One region of the Mesorhizobium sp. M0119 genome, then DNA from elsewhere that is predicted to be linked to it. Evidence: predicted binding sites of a transcription regulator. Region 1 holds the regulator's gene; each other region holds the start of a gene.

What was found. Region 1 encodes PhoB, which activates phosphate uptake and scavenging genes when phosphate is short. Its sites were predicted from a motif close to TGTCATNNANCTGTCAT; they were not measured.
Region 2: a site for PhoB is predicted at 3,577-3,593, ahead of NKJ40_RS08895 (YdcH family protein). Genes of this name have one in related genera too.
Region 3: a site for PhoB is predicted at 2,671-2,687, ahead of ugpB (sn-glycerol-3-phosphate ABC transporter substrate-binding protein UgpB). Genes of this name have one in related genera too.

What each region holds. Positions count from the first base shown of each region.
Region 1 covers NZ_JAMYTU010000055.1:7,446-13,067, forward strand. Annotated here, with positions in the region: gene pstC (phosphate ABC transporter permease subunit PstC) at 1-664, shown strand, start outside; gene pstA (phosphate ABC transporter permease PstA) at 668-1,519, shown strand; gene pstB (phosphate ABC transporter ATP-binding protein PstB) at 1,516-2,319, shown strand; gene phoU (phosphate signaling complex protein PhoU) at 2,352-3,059, shown strand; gene phoB (phosphate regulon transcriptional regulator PhoB) at 3,076-3,765, shown strand; gene NKJ40_RS28755 (ROK family protein) at 3,775-5,019, opposite strand; gene xylF (D-xylose ABC transporter substrate-binding protein) at 5,305-5,622, shown strand, end outside.
Region 2 covers NZ_JAMYTU010000006.1:214,218-219,839, reverse strand. Annotated here, with positions in the region: gene NKJ40_RS08910 (phosphoglycerate kinase) at 1-854, opposite strand, end outside; gene NKJ40_RS08905 (lytic transglycosylase domain-containing protein) at 1,016-1,870, opposite strand; gene ispG (flavodoxin-dependent (E)-4-hydroxy-3-methylbut-2-enyl-diphosphate synthase) at 1,875-3,128, opposite strand; gene NKJ40_RS08895 (YdcH family protein) at 3,328-3,507, opposite strand; gene NKJ40_RS08890 (YdcH family protein) at 3,748-3,951, shown strand; gene NKJ40_RS08885 (IclR family transcriptional regulator) at 4,003-4,806, opposite strand; gene NKJ40_RS08880 (transporter substrate-binding protein) at 4,934-5,622, shown strand, end outside.
Region 3 covers NZ_JAMYTU010000022.1:36,252-41,873, forward strand. Annotated here, with positions in the region: gene tlpA (thiol:disulfide interchange protein TlpA) at 1-17, shown strand, start outside; gene NKJ40_RS20290 (bifunctional diguanylate cyclase/phosphodiesterase) at 20-2,452, opposite strand; gene ugpB (sn-glycerol-3-phosphate ABC transporter substrate-binding protein UgpB) at 2,750-4,060, shown strand; gene ugpA (sn-glycerol-3-phosphate ABC transporter permease UgpA) at 4,142-5,026, shown strand; gene ugpE (sn-glycerol-3-phosphate ABC transporter permease UgpE) at 5,035-5,622, shown strand, end outside.

The sequences.
Region 1 (5,622 bases):
CGTGTTTCTCACCGAGCTCTGCCCGCGCCCGCTCAGGCGCCCGATCGGCATAGCGGTCGAGCTATTGGCCGGCATTCCCTCGATCATCTATGGTATCTGGGGCCTGTTCGTGTTCGCGCCGTTCCTGCAGACGACGATACAGCCCTTCATCATCAACATCTTCCACGGCGTGCCGGGACTATCCAGCCTTTTCGCCGGCCCTCCTTACGGCATCGGCCTTCTGACCTCGGCGCTGATCCTCGCCATCATGGTGCTGCCCTTCATCACCTCGATCACCAAAGATGTCTTCGATACGGTGCCGGCGGTGCTGAAGGAATCGGCCTACGGCATCGGTTGCACGACCTGGGAAGTGACCCGGCGCGTGGTCATTCCCTATACCCGCATCGGCATCATGGGCGGCGTCATGCTTGGTCTCGGCCGGGCGCTCGGCGAGACCATGGCGGTGACCTTCGTCATCGGCAACGCGCACCGCATCAGTGCCTCTCTGTTCGCGCCGGGCACGACGATCTCGGCGACCATCGCCAATGAATTCACGGAGGCCGACGGCGACCTCTACACCTCCTCGCTGGTTTCGCTCGGCCTGATCCTGTTCGTCATCACCTTCCTGATCCTTGCCGCCGCCCGCTATATGCTGATGCGGATCGACGCCCGTACGGGAGCCTGACCGATGTCGACATCCTCATCGCTCCACAGCCGCCGCAAAGCCAGGAATTCGGTGATGATGGCGCTTTGCGTCGTCGCCGCCGGCATCGGGCTTGCCTGGCTGGCGCTCATCCTCGGCGCGCTGGTCTATAAGGGTACGGCCGGGCTTTCGCTCGCGGTCTTCACCGAGATGACGCCACCACCCGGCGAGGCCGGCGGCCTGCTCAATGCCATCGCGGGCAGCCTGCTGATGACGATCATCGCCGTTGTGGTCGGCACGCCGATCGGCGTGCTGGCGGGAACCTACATGGCCGAGTATGGGCGCTTTTCGCGCATCACCACCGTCGTCCGCTTCATCAACGACATCCTGTTGTCGGCGCCGTCGATCATCATCGGCTTGTTCGTCTATGAGCTGATGGTGCGGCCAATGGGACATTTCTCGGCCATTGCCGGCGCCGTGGCGCTTGCCATCCTGGTCATTCCGGTGGTCGTGCGCACCACTGAAGACATGCTCAACCTGGTACCGAACGCGTTGCGTGAAGCCGGTGCCGCGATCGGCGCGCCGCGCTGGGTGGTGATCCGTTCGGTCGCCTATCGCGCCGCATTGTCCGGCATCGTCACCGGTATATTGCTGGCGATAGCACGCATTTCCGGCGAGACGGCGCCGCTGCTCTTCACCGCGCTCAACAACCAGTTCTGGAGCAGCAATATCAACGCGCCGATGGCCAGCCTGCCGGTGACCATCTTCCAGTTCGCTCTCAGCCCTTACGAGGAATGGCAGCAGCTGGCGTGGACCGGCGCACTCATAATCACCCTGACGGTTCTGGGCTTGAGCATCCTCGCCCGCAGCCTTACCGGACGCAGAGAGGACAGATGACACAGATGTTGTCCCCGGACATGACGATGACCGAAACGGTCGCCGAGAAGACGAAGATCGAGGTCAAGAACCTCAACTTCTACTACGGCCAGAGCAAGGCGCTAAAGGACATCAGCCTGTCGCTGCCCGAGCGCAGTGTCACGGCCTTCATTGGGCCTTCGGGCTGCGGGAAATCGACGCTGCTGCGTGTGTTCAACCGCATCTACGAGCTCTACCCGAAACAGACGGCCGAGGGCCAGGTGCTGCTCGACGGCCAGAACATTCTCGACCGGTCGCAGGATCTCAACCTCCTGAGGACCAAGATCGGCATGGTGTTCCAGAAGCCGACACCGTTCCCGATGTCGATCTACGAGAACATCGCCTTCGGCGTCAGGCTCTATGAGAATCTCGGCAAATCCGAGATGGACGGCCGCGTCGAACAGGCATTGAAGCGCGCCGCGCTGTGGAGCGAGGTCAAGGACAAGCTCAACGCCAGCGGCTTGAGCCTGTCCGGCGGCCAGCAGCAGCGGCTCTGCATCGCCCGCACCGTGGCCGTGAAGCCGGAAGTCATTCTGCTCGACGAACCGGCGTCCGCACTCGACCCGTTGTCGACCGCAAAGATCGAGGAACTGATCGACGAATTGCAAGCCGACTACACGATCGTCATCGTCACCCACAACATGCAGCAGGCGGCGCGCGTGTCGCGCCAGACCGCCTTCATGTATCTGGGTGAACTGGTCGAGTTCGACCGGACCGAGAAGATCTTCACGTCGCCCCGCGAGAAGCGCACGCAGGACTACATCACCGGCCGCTTCGGCTGAGCCGTTCCGATCATGCATATGAGGACAGGACCATGGGCGAACACACAGTCGCTTCTTTCGACGAGGATCTCGAGCAGATCAGCAAGCTGATCCGCGACATGGCCGACCTCGCCGGTTCGATGGTCGGCGGGGCAACCAAGGCCCTGTTGAATTCCGACAATGTGCTGGCGCAACGCGTCGTTTCCGACGACGCCATCATGGATGCGCGTCAGCGCGAACTGGACGATCGCGCCATCACCCTGATCGCCAAACGCCAGCCGATGGCCCACGATCTTCGCCATGTGGTCGGAGCGATCCGTATGGCCGGCGACCTGGAACGCATCGGCGACCTTGCCAAGAATATCGCCAAGCGTGTGAGTGCGGTCGGCCTCAACGTCACACCGCGCGACCTGTCGCATTCCATCGACGCGATGGCGCAGCTGGTGCTCATCCAGGTGCAGGGCGTCATCGAGGAATATGCTGCAGGCGATGCGGCCGGGTTGGCCAAGCTGCGTGCCGCCGACGAGCGCATCGACGTCAAATACACGTCCGTGTTCCGCGAGCTGTTGACCTACATGATGGAAGATCCGCGCAACATCACCGCTTGCACGCACCTGCTGTTCTGCGCCAAGAATCTGGAGCGGATCGGCGACCATGTCACCAACATCGCCGAAAATGCGTATTATGTGCTGACCGGGGAGCAATTGCCGGTCAATCGTCCGAAGCAGGACGAAACGACAATGTCCGCACCGGTGACATGATGGGGGTGCCCAGCCGATGATCGCACCACGCATAATGGTGGTGGAGGACGAGGAGCCGTTGGGTGTGCTGCTCCGCTACAATCTCGAATCCGAAGGCTACCAGGTCGAGGTGGTGACACGCGGCGACGAAGCCGAGATCCGTTTGCAGGAGAATGTGCCCGACCTTCTGGTGCTCGACTGGATGATACCAGCGGTTTCCGGCATCGAGCTCTGCCGCCGGTTGCGGGTGCGCCCCGAAACCGAGCGGCTGCCGATCATCATGCTGACCGCGCGCGGCGAGGAGAGCGACAGGGTGCGCGGTCTTTCGACCGGCGCCGACGACTATCTGGTCAAACCGTTTTCGACACCGGAATTCATGGCCAGGGTCAAGGCGCTGCTGCGCCGCGCCAAGCCTGAAGTGCTGTCCAGCGTGCTGAAGGTCGGCGACATCGTGCTCGATCGCGAATCGCACAGGGTCTATCGCAAGAAGAGCGAGATCAGGCTCGGGCCGACCGAATTCCGGCTGCTCGAGTTCATGATGCGGCATCCGGGCCGCGTCTTCTCGCGCAGCCAGTTGCTCGATAATGTCTGGGGCGAGACAATCTACATCGACGAACGCACAGTGGACGTCCATGTCGGCCGGCTGCGCAAAGCCGTCAACAACGGCCGCATGCCGGATGTCATCCGCACCATCCGCGGTGCCGGTTATGCGATCAGGGAAGATTGACCCGCCTGGTCAGGCTACGTGCTTTCTGACGCCGGGCCTCATTTGCGCGCCCGGCGCGAAAATCTCCTGGTCGACGAAGCTTAACGCCCGCATCGCGCAGCCTTCGCGGATCAGCGGCAATTCGTTTGGTTCGGTGTCGAAGGAGATCGAGCCCGAATGCTGGCCGCCGGCGGTCTGGGCGATGGCCTGGCGCAAGGCCGGCTCGATCAGATCGAAGGCGGCGGCACTGGCGCCGACCATCGCGACCGGCGCCGGATCGATCAGCGCGAACAGCGAGCCGAGACCGAAACCCAGCGCTTCGCCGGCCTTGCGGTAGGCCTCGCGTTCCGGCCCATCTTTCTCGCGTGCCCGGGCCGCCAGTGCGCGCATGTCGGCGTCGCTGACGTCGGCGATGGGTTCGCTGTCTTCGCTCATCTGCCTGGCGTTGCGCCAGATGGCGTAATTGCCGGCGTAGGCCTCGATGCAGCCGCGTCGTCCGCAACGGCAGAGCGCGCCGCCCGGACGATGGATCATGTGGCCAAACTCGCCGCCCGAGGAATGCGTGCCGGTGAACAGCTCGCCCTTGAGCACCAGCCCCATGCCGATGCCGTGCGAAAGCAGGATGGCGATGAAGTCGTCGCGATAGCGATCCGGATCGCGCCAGCGCAAAGCCACCGCCATCATATTGCAGTCGTTCTCCACCGTGGCCGGGATGCCGAATTCGTCCTCCAGCATGTCGGCAAAGGCGATATCGGTCTGCGGCGTGATCGGCGACCACAGCAGGGCGCGTGCAGGGGAGTCGGTAATGCCCTGAATCGCCAGGGCAATGCGGGCGACACTGCGGACGTCAAGGTCTGGATCCTCGAGCCGGCGCCGGACGATGGCCATGCATTCGCGGATCAGTTCGTCGCGCGGCATGGTCAGCGTGTCCAGCCGGCGCTGTTCCTCGGCGACCACCTGTCCCGCATAGTCGATAATGGCGGCCGACAGGAAATTCAGCGACAAAACCACGGTCAGCACCGCCGCCGCTTCCGGGTTGAGGGCGAGGCCGACCTGCGGACGACCGCGTTTCAACGAAACGGGCTCACTTGCCTTGCTCTCGGCGAGGATGCCTTCCCGTATCAGGTCGGAGGAGATCGCCGATATGGTCGAATGACTGAGGCCGGTGGTTGCTGCGATCTCAGTACGCGATGGCTGGCCGGCCCGGCGCACCGCCGAGATCACCATCGCCCGGTTGCGCCGGCGCAAATCGTCATGGCGGATTCCGACCGACATCGTTTGCTTTCCTCCCGGTTGCCGCGGCCGCTCATGAACCGGAAGCCGTCGGTAATGTCCGACAAATAGTGTCGGATGCAGGCAAATAGTGTCAGATGCCGGTGGCGCTGTCATCGTTTATTCCGACGCTCGAAAAAACTCGCAGAGTCATCAAAATCCATCAGAATCGATGTTGACAGCAGCCGGAGATCGGGCCAGTATTTTTTCGAGGCTCGAAAAAATTAGAGCTTCTAAGCTGGTCTTTGAGCCAATTGGTCACGCCGTACGCGGCGCAGGGAGGATATGATGAAGAAATTCACGACCGCCATTCTGGCGGGTGTCGCCATGACGCTGGCGCTGGCGTCGGTGGCGCAGGCTAAAGACAAGGTGATCGGCGTTTCCTGGTCGAACTTCCAGGAAGAGCGCTGGAAGACGGACGAGGCCGCAATGAAGGCGGCCATCGAGGCCGCCGGCGACAAGTATATTTCCGCCGACGCACAGTCCAACCCCGGCAAGCAGCTCACCGACGTCGAGAGCCTGATCTCGCAGGGCGCCAACGCACTGATCATCTTGGCGCAGGACGCCTCGGCCATCGGGCCAGCCGTGCAAAAGGCGCTGGACGAA
Region 2 (5,622 bases), on a different contig from region 1:
ATGGCGACGGTCTCGTTGGCGGCGCCGGCCTTGAACTCCCTGGCGACAACGCCGTCGGCGGGCAGGATGATGGCGCAGCCGGCCTCGGCCGCCTCGATCATGATCTGCTTGGCGGTGGTCGCGAGATCATGCTCGCACAAGGATTTCCCGACGTCGGTGCCGCGTGCCGCGAGAAACGTGTTGGCCATGCCGCCGCCGATGACCAGCGTGTCGACCTTCTTCACCAGGTTCATCAACAGGTCGATCTTGGTCGAGACCTTGGCCCCGCCGACGATGGCGACAACCGGACGGACGGGATTGCCAAGACCCTTTTCCAACGCGTCGAGCTCGGCCTGCATGGTACGGCCGGCGAAGGCCGGCAGCACATGCGCCAGCCCTTCCGTCGACGAGTGGGCGCGGTGCGCGGCGGAGAAGGCGTCGTTGACGAAAATGTCGCCGTTGGCGGCGAGCTTTTCGGTGAAGGCCGGGTCGTTCTGCTCCTCGCCCTTATGGAAGCGGGTGTTCTCGAGCAGCAGTACGTCGCCGCTCTCCATGGCGGCAACGGCGCTCGCCGCCTTGTCGCCGATGCAGTCGGCGGCAAAGCCAACCGGACGACCGAGCACGTCTGCCGTCGCCTTGGCGATCGGTTCGAGCGAGAATTCCGGCGTCGGTCCATCCTTGGGCCGGCCGAAATGGGCAAGCAGGATGACCTTGGCTCCCCTGCCGGAGAGCTCGGCGATGGTCGGCGCAATGCGCTCGATACGGGTGGCGTCGGTGACCTTGCCCTCGGTGACGGGAACGTTGAGGTCGACACGCACCAGCACACGCTTGCCGCTGATATTGCCGATGTCGTCCAGTGTCTTGAAGTCGGCCATGCTGATCCCTTTCGCGAAAAATCGCGGGGACCTTACCCCGCATCGACGACGATGCAAGACCTGCCTAAGGGTTCACCGAAAATATGATTCACGTGTCGAGGACGAAGTGCCCGCGGGGAGCGAGATGGGCAGCAACGACGCGAAACGCACCGACTTGTGGCTTATCGATTGCGGACCACGATGCACGCGCCGCCCACGCTGTGCAGTTTCTGGCAAATATCGTCGGCCCTGGCTTTGGTGTCGGCGCCGATCCGCACCGCATAGATGCCGCGCCTGCCAATCGGTGTGCGCACCCGGCTGACCACCGGATCGCGACCGCTGAGCAAGGCTGGAAACCGGCGCTTCACGTTGCTCCACTGATTGAGCGCCGCGGCGCGACGGAAATTGCCGGCCACCTGCACGCCCCACGGCTTGATGTTGATCGACGACATCGGCACGGTTCTGGACATGATCACCGGCAGCTCGCGGCAAGCGGCAGCGAAACTCGCCTTCTTGTCGAGCGGCCGGATGACGCCGGCATACGCGGCATCGGTGAACTTGTCGGCCGGCTCGCCCATGACGTCCAAAACGTAGCTTTCGGTCTCCATCGGGAGGAATCCGCCGGAATTCAGCCAGCGCGTCACCCGGTTCTCGCCGGCATTGTAGGCTGCGGCGGCGAGGCCGAGATTGCCGAAACCGGATTTCATTTCGGCGAGGTATTTTGCCGAGGCCGGGATCGCCTGTTCGATGTCGAAGGAATTGGCGAGCCCGCGCATCTTGGCGGTACCCGGCATGAATTGGGCGATACCCTCCGCGCCGACGGGGCTGACCGCATTGGGATCGAAACGGCTTTCCTTCCAGATCAGCCGAGCAAAGAAATCCCTGGGCAGGCCGTTCTGGTCGGCATGCGTCTCGATAAGATCGCAAACTCGATCGATCAGCTTCTGCTTGGCGGGCCGCGGCGGATCGGCCTGGACGGCTGTCGCCCAGCCCAGCCCGCAAATGACAACCAGCGTCGCCCCAAGCAAACGCCGCATAGAACTACTCCGCCGCGGCTTTGCCGTGTTGCCCAAATCGCCGTTCGATGTAGTCGGAAACCATTTTCTCGAAATCCGCGGCGATCGACGGGCCGCGCAGCGTCGCCGCCTTCTTGCCGTCGACGAAAACCGGGGCGGTCGGCGTCTCGCCGGTGCCGGGCAGCGAAATGCCGATATCGGCATGTTTGGATTCGCCCGGACCGTTGACGATGCAACCCATCACCGCGACTTTGAGGTTCTCGACGCCGGGATATTGTTCGCGCCACACCGGCATGTTCTTGCGCAGGTCGGCCTGGATGTTCTGGGCAAGCTCCTGGAACACGGTCGAGGTCGTGCGGCCGCAGCCCGGGCAGGCGGCGACGATCGGCACGAACTGCCGGAAGCCCATGGTTTGCAGCAGTTCTTGCGACACCTGCACCTCGCGCGTGCGGTCGCCGTTCGGCTCCGGCGTCAGCGAGATGCGGATGGTGTCGCCGATGCCTTGCTGGAGCAGGATGCCTATGGCCGCGGACGAGGCGACGATGCCTTTCGAGCCCATGCCCGCCTCCGTCAGGCCGAGGTGCAGCGCATGGTCGGAACGGGTGGCAAGCTCGGTGTAGACGGCGATCAGATCCTGCACGCCGCTGACTTTGGCCGATAGGATGATTTTCTCGCGGGCAAGGCCAATCTCTTCGGCCATTTCGGCCGACAGGATCGCCGACTGCACGATTGCCTCGCGCGTCACTTCCTGTGCGGTCAGCGGAAAGCCCTGGGCCTGGTTGTCGTCCATTAGCCGGGTTAGCAGCTCCTGGTCGAGCGAACCCCAATTGACGCCGATACGCACCGGTTTGTCGTATCGGATCGCCATCTCGACGATCGCCGCGAACTGCCGGTCTTTCTTGTCCTTGAAGCCGACATTGCCTGGGTTGATGCGGTATTTGGCCAGTGCCTCGGCGCAGGCCGGATGATCGGCCAGGAGCTTGTGGCCGATATAATGGAAATCGCCGACCAGCGGCACGTCGATGCCGAGCCGTTCCAGCCGCTCGCGGATGGCCGGTACGGCGGCAGCGCTTTCGTCGCGATCGACGGTTATGCGCACGATCTCGGAGCCGGCGCGATGCAGCGCCGCCACCTGCGCGACCGTCTGGTCGACATCGGCCGTGTCGGTGTTGGTCATCGACTGAACGACGACCGGCGCGCCGCCACCGACCATCACGCCGCCGACATCGACACCGACCGACCTGCGGCGTGGGAAGGGTGAGGAAAAATATCCGGTCATGCCGGCTGCCTTTGATCTTGAAGGTCCGGGCATGAGGTGGAGGAGCAAAGATGGCTTGTCAATGGCGACTGGCGCGCAGGCCTAGCAAATCGGTAATGACAAGACGGCAGCTGCCGCAAATCCACGAGTGTTTCCGGCAGCATAGCGATGCCACCGGAAAGATCGCGCGCCGGGCGGCGCTGCTAGTCCTGGAAGGGCTTCAGTGCGTCGTCGGTTTCGCCTTCAGTTTTTCAATCTCGTCCTTGAGCGCCAGCTTGCGCCGCTTGAGATTCACGATTTCGAGGTCGTCTACCGATGGATGGGTCATCGCATCGTCGATTTCCCGTTCGATGTCGCCGTGTTTCCGCTGCAGCTCATCAAGATGGGATGCAAGAGACATGATTGGTTCTCCCTTTCATGGTTTCCTCGATTGCAGCCGCCAAGGTACGTCCACCGCAGGCTCGCTTCTGTGACGGCATAATGACAGTTTGCCACCATCGAGCACCGATGTCGAATGCTGCGTGGTAGCATTCCACGACAATATGAAATGTGGTATGGGCTGCGCGCCGGTGCAAGAAGACCCCCGGTCCCGCCCAATCAGGCCCATAGTTTGGGCGCCGCAGACGTGCAGACGGTAAAGATGTCCGATCAGGAACAGGCAGATATCCGCCTCGAATATTCCCGGCTGAAGCAGGAACACGCCGATTTCGACGCGGCCATCAACGCGATGATCGCCGTGAATTGCGACCCGCTGCAGATCCAGCGCATGAAGAAAAAGAAGCTTTTCCTGAAGGACAGGCTGATGGCGCTGGAAGACAAGATCATTCCAGACATTATTGCTTGAACGAACGCCATTGCTTGAACGAACGCCGGCGCCGGCCTGCTGGAAAGGCGGCTATGCCGCGATCGAAAGCCGTGCGGCGCGCTCGCGCAACAGCGCTATCAGATCGTCGGTCTTTTCGGTCGAGGTATCGATGGGAACCACCAGGCACATCGTCGCCTCGACCCTGCCCGGCGCTGAAAAGACCGGCGCGGCCAGGCATTTTGTGTAGGCATCGACAAGGCCGGAGGTGACGCAGTAGCCGGCCGATTTGGCGACGGCGATGTCGGCTATGAAGTCGTCGAGCCGCAACCTGCGGCCGTCCGGCAGTACGAGATCGTCTTCCGAGACCATATCCTCGATCGCCGCCCTGTCGAAGCCGGCGAGGAGCAGCCGCCCGGACGCTGTCCAGGGAAGCGGTATTTGCAGACCCGTCGCCGAGCTGATCCTGAATGGCCTCGTTCCCGGGCTTGAATGGACGATGGTGTAGCGGCCGCTTTGCAGCATGCACAACTCCGAGGTCTCGCCGGTCTCGCGCGACAAATGGTCGACTTCCTGGCGCCCCCGCCTGAGCAGGTCGTTGCCCCGTACATAGTCCATTCCGTAGAGATAAAGCTTCTTTCCGAAATAGACCCGATTGCCGTCTCCGGCCATCTCCAGCAGGCCAGCGTCGACCAGTGAGCGCACAAGCGTGTAGGTCGTCGAACGCGGCGCGTTCACCCCCTTGGCAAGATCGCCAATGCCGATTGCGCGCTGGGTCGCGTGAAGAAACTCCAGAATCTGGAGGACCCGGTTGAGGCCCTTCTCCCGGGAACCCGAATTCTTGTCCTCGTCCAGACCGACGTCCGATCGAGCGGCCAAGGCATTGCCATCTTGCATTATCGATTCCTGATGTTAATCTGTCTTGTACAGAGTACAGCAGTCTCTTGTAAGGGACAATGATGCCAGTTGCAACCGATGCTGTATTGCTGGTCCAAAGGGGAACACAACACGAGAGGAGGTCGTCGTGAACGACACATCCAAAAGGCGTGAATTTCTGAAACTGGGAATGGCCGGGCTTGCAACGGCCGGAGTGATGAGCGTCGCTACCGCGGTCGACGTTCGGAAAGCGGCGGCCCAGGCAGCGCCCGACAGCCTGCTGCGCACCGTTCTCGAGCGCGGCAAGGTGATCGTCGGCACCGGCAGTACCAATGCGCCCTGGCATTTCGAGAACGACGCCGGCGAACTGGTCGGCATGGACATCACCATGGGTCGCATTCTCGCCAAGGGGCTTTTCGACGATCCGACCAAAGTGGAATTCGTCATGCAGGATCCGGCTCAGCGCATTCCAAACGTGACCACCAACAAGGTCGACATCACCATCCAGTTCATGACCATGACCGCCCAGCGCTCGCAGCTGATCCACTTCTCCAGGCCCTACTACGTCGAAGGCATCGCCTTGCTGACCCTTCCGAACGCCGAAAACAAGACCTTCGACAAGCTGCTTGCCGGCGGTTCGGCGACCCGGATTTCCATCCTGCAAAACGTCGATGCCGAGGCAAACGTGCATATCGTCCTGCCGGAGTCGCAGGTAATGCAGATAGACACGCAGGCCAATGTGCTGCAGGCACTGGAATCGAAGCGCGTCGACGCCGCCGCGGTCGATCTGTCAACGGTGCGCTGGCTCGCCTCGCGCAATCCGGATAAGTACTTCGA
Region 3 (5,622 bases), on a different contig from region 1:
CGCTTCAGCCAGGATAGGCTCAGACCGTGCGCAGGCGCGGCTTGAGCACGGCAATGCTTGCACCGCGTCTGCTGGCGGTGCGGATTGCCGGAGCGGCCACGCCCGTCAGTTCGCCGAATGTCTCGATCGGAGCCGGTTTGCCGAGATAATAGCCTTGCCCGATCTCGCAAGCCTCGGCGTCCAGGAACTGCAATTCACCCGGCGTCTCGATGCCCTCCGCAAGGACCGGCAGGCCGAGACCGCGTCCAAGCCCCAGCACGGCGCGAACGATCGCCGCGAACTGGGCGTTCTTGTCGACCGATTTGATGAACGACCCGTCGATCTTGATCTTGTCGAAGGGAAAGGCGCTAAGGTTGGACAGCGAAGAATAGCCGGTGCCAAAATCGTCCATCGCCACATGCACGCCAAGCGCCTTGACCTGCCTCAAGGTTGCGAGCGCGCGCGGCATGTCCTTCACCAGGGCCGTTTCGGTGATCTCCAGTTCGAGCCTGCCGGGGGCCAGGCCGGATCTCGTCAATGCGTCGTGCACCTTGCGGCTGAAGTTCGGATTGTGAAGTTGCACGGCGGAGACGTTGACGGCGACCATCAGCGGGTTTGTCCAGCGAGCGGCATCGCTACAGGCTGTCGTCAGCACCCAGTCGCCGATCTGCGCGATCGCGCCACTGTCCTCTGCCACGGGGATGAAAACAGCCGGAGAAATGTCACCCCGCTCAGGGTGCTGCCAACGGACCAGGGCTTCGAAGCCGATCATCCTGCCGCCGCGGATCTCCTTCTGGGGCTGGTAGACGAGGTGGAACTCCTTGCGGGCGATCGCCTGGCGCAATTCATGCTCCATCACGCGCTTGTCGCGGGCCGCGGTGCCCATGGCTATCTCGAAAAACCGGTAAGTGTCCCTGCCTTCGGTTTTGGCGCGATGGAGTGCCGTGTCGGCGTGGCTGATCAGCCCGGCCTGGTCTTCGGCATCCAGCGGAAAGAAGGCGATGCCGATGCTGGCCGAGACAAGGCCGGAGCCGACCGAAACCCTGTTCTCCTCCCGGATCGCCGCCAGCAAGTCCTCGGCTATCCGGCCTGCGGCCAGGGGGTCGGGGAGGTTCGGAGCTATGATGGCAAATTCATCGCCGCCGAGACGCGCGAGCAACTGCCCTTGGCGCGGGATGCCGGCAATGCAGTGCGCCAGCTTCTGCAGCATGGCGTCGCCGGCGCCGTGGCCGTAGAGGTCGTTGACCTGCTTGAACCGGTCGAGGTCGAGCAGCAGGAGCGCCAGATATCCATCCTTGCCGCCACGATCCGTCGAGGCGAATTCTGCTTCCAGCCGGGAAGAAAAGCTCCGCCGGTTGGCAAGCCCGGTAAGTGGATCGAAATGCGCGAGGCGGAGGATCTCTTCTTCCGCCTTCTTGCGCTCACGGATGTCGCGAACGGCAAGCACCGTATGAGGCCTGCCGCAGTAAGTGATGTTCCTGGCGATCAGCTCGACAGGAATTCTCGTGCCGTCGCTGCCCCTTAATTTTGCTTCCTGCGCTTGTTCGCCGAAGCCGGACATATCGGCTGCGCTCTGTCCGTCGAAAAGCTCGCCGAGTTGCATCGTGTTGAGGGTAGCTGTCGCTGTTCCGGTCAGCTTCGCCATACTGTCATTGGCGCTGACGATGCGGGTGCCATCGCAAACGATCAGACCTTCCACCGCCGCATTGGCGAGATCGTGCATGCGATCGGCCTCGAGCTTCTGGCGGCGAAAGCGCAGGTCGATCCACAGCGCAGCACCCGACAGCACAAGGATTGCCAGGCTGGCGACCGCTGCGGCAAAGGCCTGGGAAATGGGCTCGATGGAATGTTCGGATATTTCAATCGAGGAATCCGGAATGATCGACACCGCGGCCATCGCGATGAAATGCAAGCTGCAAATCGCCAGCGTCAAAAGCGCGGCGCCGCCGAGAGTGGCGAGCGCTGACGGGCGGCGCAAGACGACAAGGAGCGCCAGTGCCGCGAGGGTCACGCCGGCCAGAAGCGATATCGCGACAAGGAGCAGGTTCCATACGACCCGGCCTTCGACCTCGAAAGCCGCCATGCCGATGTAGTGCATCGTCGCGATGGCGCCGCCCAGAATGGCGCCGCCGACGAGGAAATGGTCGATGCCGCGGCGCAAGGTGGCGACCCACATCCCAAGCGCGGTCAGGATGACGGCGGCGGCAAGCGAAAAGGCGGATAATCCCGGATCGTATGCGTTCGGTATTCCCGGCGTAAACGCAGTCATGGCGATGAAATGCGTCGCCCATATGCCGAACCCGGTCGAAGCCGCGGCGATCATCAGCCAGACAAGCCGGTTTCGGTCAGCCGATCGGCCGACATGCTTAAGGAGATTAACTGCTGAGAAACAAGAAATTCCACAGACGAGTGCGGCGAGCGCAACGAGTCTCAAATCGTGCTGATTTACGATACAATTATAGACCGTCAGCATCCTGGTTCACTCGGTCTGCCAAAACTAACAGGGGAGGTGTGACTGATTAGCAGTTGGAGATTTTAACGAATGGTTAACCCGTGGGCGGTGAGGCCGACCTTTTCAGGGGAAAAACGGCGCCGCTGCGCCGAAAAAGCGGTGATGTGGTTTCTGGTGCCCCGCTTTCGGTAGCGAGTGCACTTTAGGAAGAAATGATGTTCATTGATCCGCAACAAAACCGTTGTCCGATTGTCATCAGCGCCACATATTGGCTTTGCGGAAGTGCCCCTTTCGCCAATGATAAACTGGAGATGAAACATGAAGTTCTTCGGCTTCGCGGCCGGTATTGCCGCCACCTTGACCCTGCTTTCCACCACCTCCGCCTTCGCCGTCACGCAGATCAGCTGGTGGCACGCCATGACCGGCGCCAACGCCGAGGTCGTCGCCAAGATCTCCAAGGATTTCAACGCCAGCCAGAGCGACTATGAGCTCGTTCCGGTGTTCAAGGGCACCTATCCGGAGACGCTGAATGCCGGCATCGCCGCTTTCCGCGCCGGCCAGGCGCCCGATATCCTCCAGGTGTTCGATGTCGGCACCGGCGTGATGATGGCGGCCGAGGGTGCGATCAAGCCGGTGGCCGATGTGATGACCGGCGCCGGGATGACCTTCGACAAGAGCCAATATCTGCCCGGCATCGTCGGCTATTATTCGAAGCCGGACGGCACCATGCTGTCGTTCCCCTACAACTCTTCCTCACCGATCCTCTACTACAACAAGGACATCTTCCAGAAGGCAGGCCTCGACGCGAACAATCCGCCCAAGACTTGGAACGAGGTGTGGGAAGCTGCCAAGAAGATCAAGACGAGCGGCGCCGCCTCTTGCGGCTATACCTCGACCTGGCTGACCTGGATCCATCTGGAGAATTTCGCGGCGTGGAACGACGTGCCTTGGGCCACTCAGCAGAATGGCCTGGCTGGCGGTGATGTCGAACTCAAGATCAATGCGCCGATTTTCGTCAACCACTTCAAGGCGCTCGCTGACCTGGCCAAGGACGGCACGTTCAAATATGGCGGGCGCACCTCCGAAGCCAAGCAGATATTCCTCGCCGGCGAATGCGGCATCTTCACCGAATCGTCGGGCGGCCTCGGCGATATCGTCAAGTCCGGCATGAACTATGGCATCGGCCAGCTTCCCTACGACAGCGACGCCAAGGGTGCCCCGCAGAACACGACGCCGGGCGGTGCCAGCCTGTGGGTGTTCGGCAACAAGTCGGACGAGGAATACAAGGGCGTTGCCGCCTTCTTTGCCTATCTGTCCAAGACTGATGTGCAGGAATATCTGCACCAGAAGTCGGGATACCTGCCGGTGACGCTCGCCGCATACGAGGCGACCAAGAAATCAGGCTTCTATGACAAGAACCCCGGCCGCGAGACACCCATCCTGCAGATGACCGGAAAGTCGCCGACCGACAACTCGAAGGGCGTGCGCCTGCCGAATCTGCCGCAGGTGCGCGATATCCAGAACGAGGAGCTGGAGAAGATGCTGGCCGGCCAGCAAACCGCCCAGCAGGCGCTCGACAATGCGGTCGTGCGCGGCAACGCCGCGATCAAGGAAGCCCTGGACAACTAACGAGACCATCCCGGTTAGTCGGTTGGAATATCGCCCGCGCGAGCGCGCGTGGGCGATGCCTGGATAGCGAGGGAAATCAGCCTGTCTGCACGCATCGTCTTTCCCAACAAGATCCTGCCCTACCTGCTGGTGGCACCACAACTCGCCATCACCCTGGTTTTCTTCTACTGGCCGGCCGGTCAGGCGCTTTACCAGTCGATGCTCAGGCAAGACCCGTTCGGGCTGAAGAGCAGGTTCGTCTGGTTTGTCAATTTCCGGAAGGTGCTGGCCGATCCGGCCTACCTCAACTCGATCAAAGTCACGGTGGTGTTCTCGCTTGCGACCGCGATCGTTGCCATGGTTGTGGCCCTGCTTCTCGCGGTCATGGCCGAGAAGGCCGTGCGCGGCAAAGGCCTCTACCGCACACTGTTGATATGGCCTTATGCCGTGGCGCCGGCGATTGCCGGCATGCTTTGGCTTTTTCTGTTCAACCCTTCGATCGGCTCGTTGGCCTATTTGCTGAGAAGCCTCGGCATCGCATGGGACCCACTGCTCAACGGCACCCACGCGATGATCCTGCTGGTGTCGGCTGCTGCCTGGAAGCAGATCAGCTACAATTTCCTGTTCTTCGTCGCCGGCCTGCAGGCGGTGCCGAAAACGCTGATCGAAGCGGCGGCCATGGACGGCGCCGGCGAAACCAAGCGCTTCTGGACCATCGTCTTCCCGCTGCTTGCGCCGACAACCTTTTTCCTGCTGGTCGTCAACACCGTCTATGCCCTGTTCGACACGTTCGGCATCGTTCATGCCGTCACCGGCGGCGGGCCGGGCAAGACGACCGAGACGCTGGTCTACAAGGTCTACAATGACGGCTTCGTCAATCTGATCCTGGGCGACTCGGCGGCGCAGTCGGTCATCCTGATGGCCATCGTCATCGCGCTCACAGCGATCCAGTTCCGCTATGTGGAACGCAAAGTCCATTACGGCTGAGGGCAGCGATGATCGGCCAGTCCCCGCTCCGCACCTTCATCGCCCATGCCGTGCTCATCCTTGGCATATTGATCGTGGCTTTTCCGATCTACTACACCTTCGTGGCCTCGACACACACGCTGCAAACGATCCTCAGGCCGCCGCTGCCGCTCTTGCCCGGCGGCCAGCTATTGAACAATTACAGCGAGGCGTTGTTCGGCGGCATTGGTCGTATTGGCGGGGTCAGCGTCGGCAGGCTGCTCCTCAACACCACGATCATGGCGCTCGGCGTCGCGGTGGGAAAGATCTTCATCTCGATCCTGTCGGCCTACGCGATCGTGTTCTTCCGCTTTCCGCTGCGCATGACCTTCTTCTGGCTGATCTTCATCACCTTGATGCTTCCAGTCGAGGTGCGCATCCTGCCGACCTACAAGGTGATGGTCGATCTCGGCATGATCGACACCTATGCCGGCCTGATTGTCCCGCTGATCGCCTCGGCCACCGCAACGCTGCTGTTTCGCCAGTTCTTCATGACCATACCGGGTGAATTGGTCGAGGCGGCGCGTGTCGACGGTGCCGGGCCATGGCGCTTCTTTTTCGATATTCTGTTGCCGCTG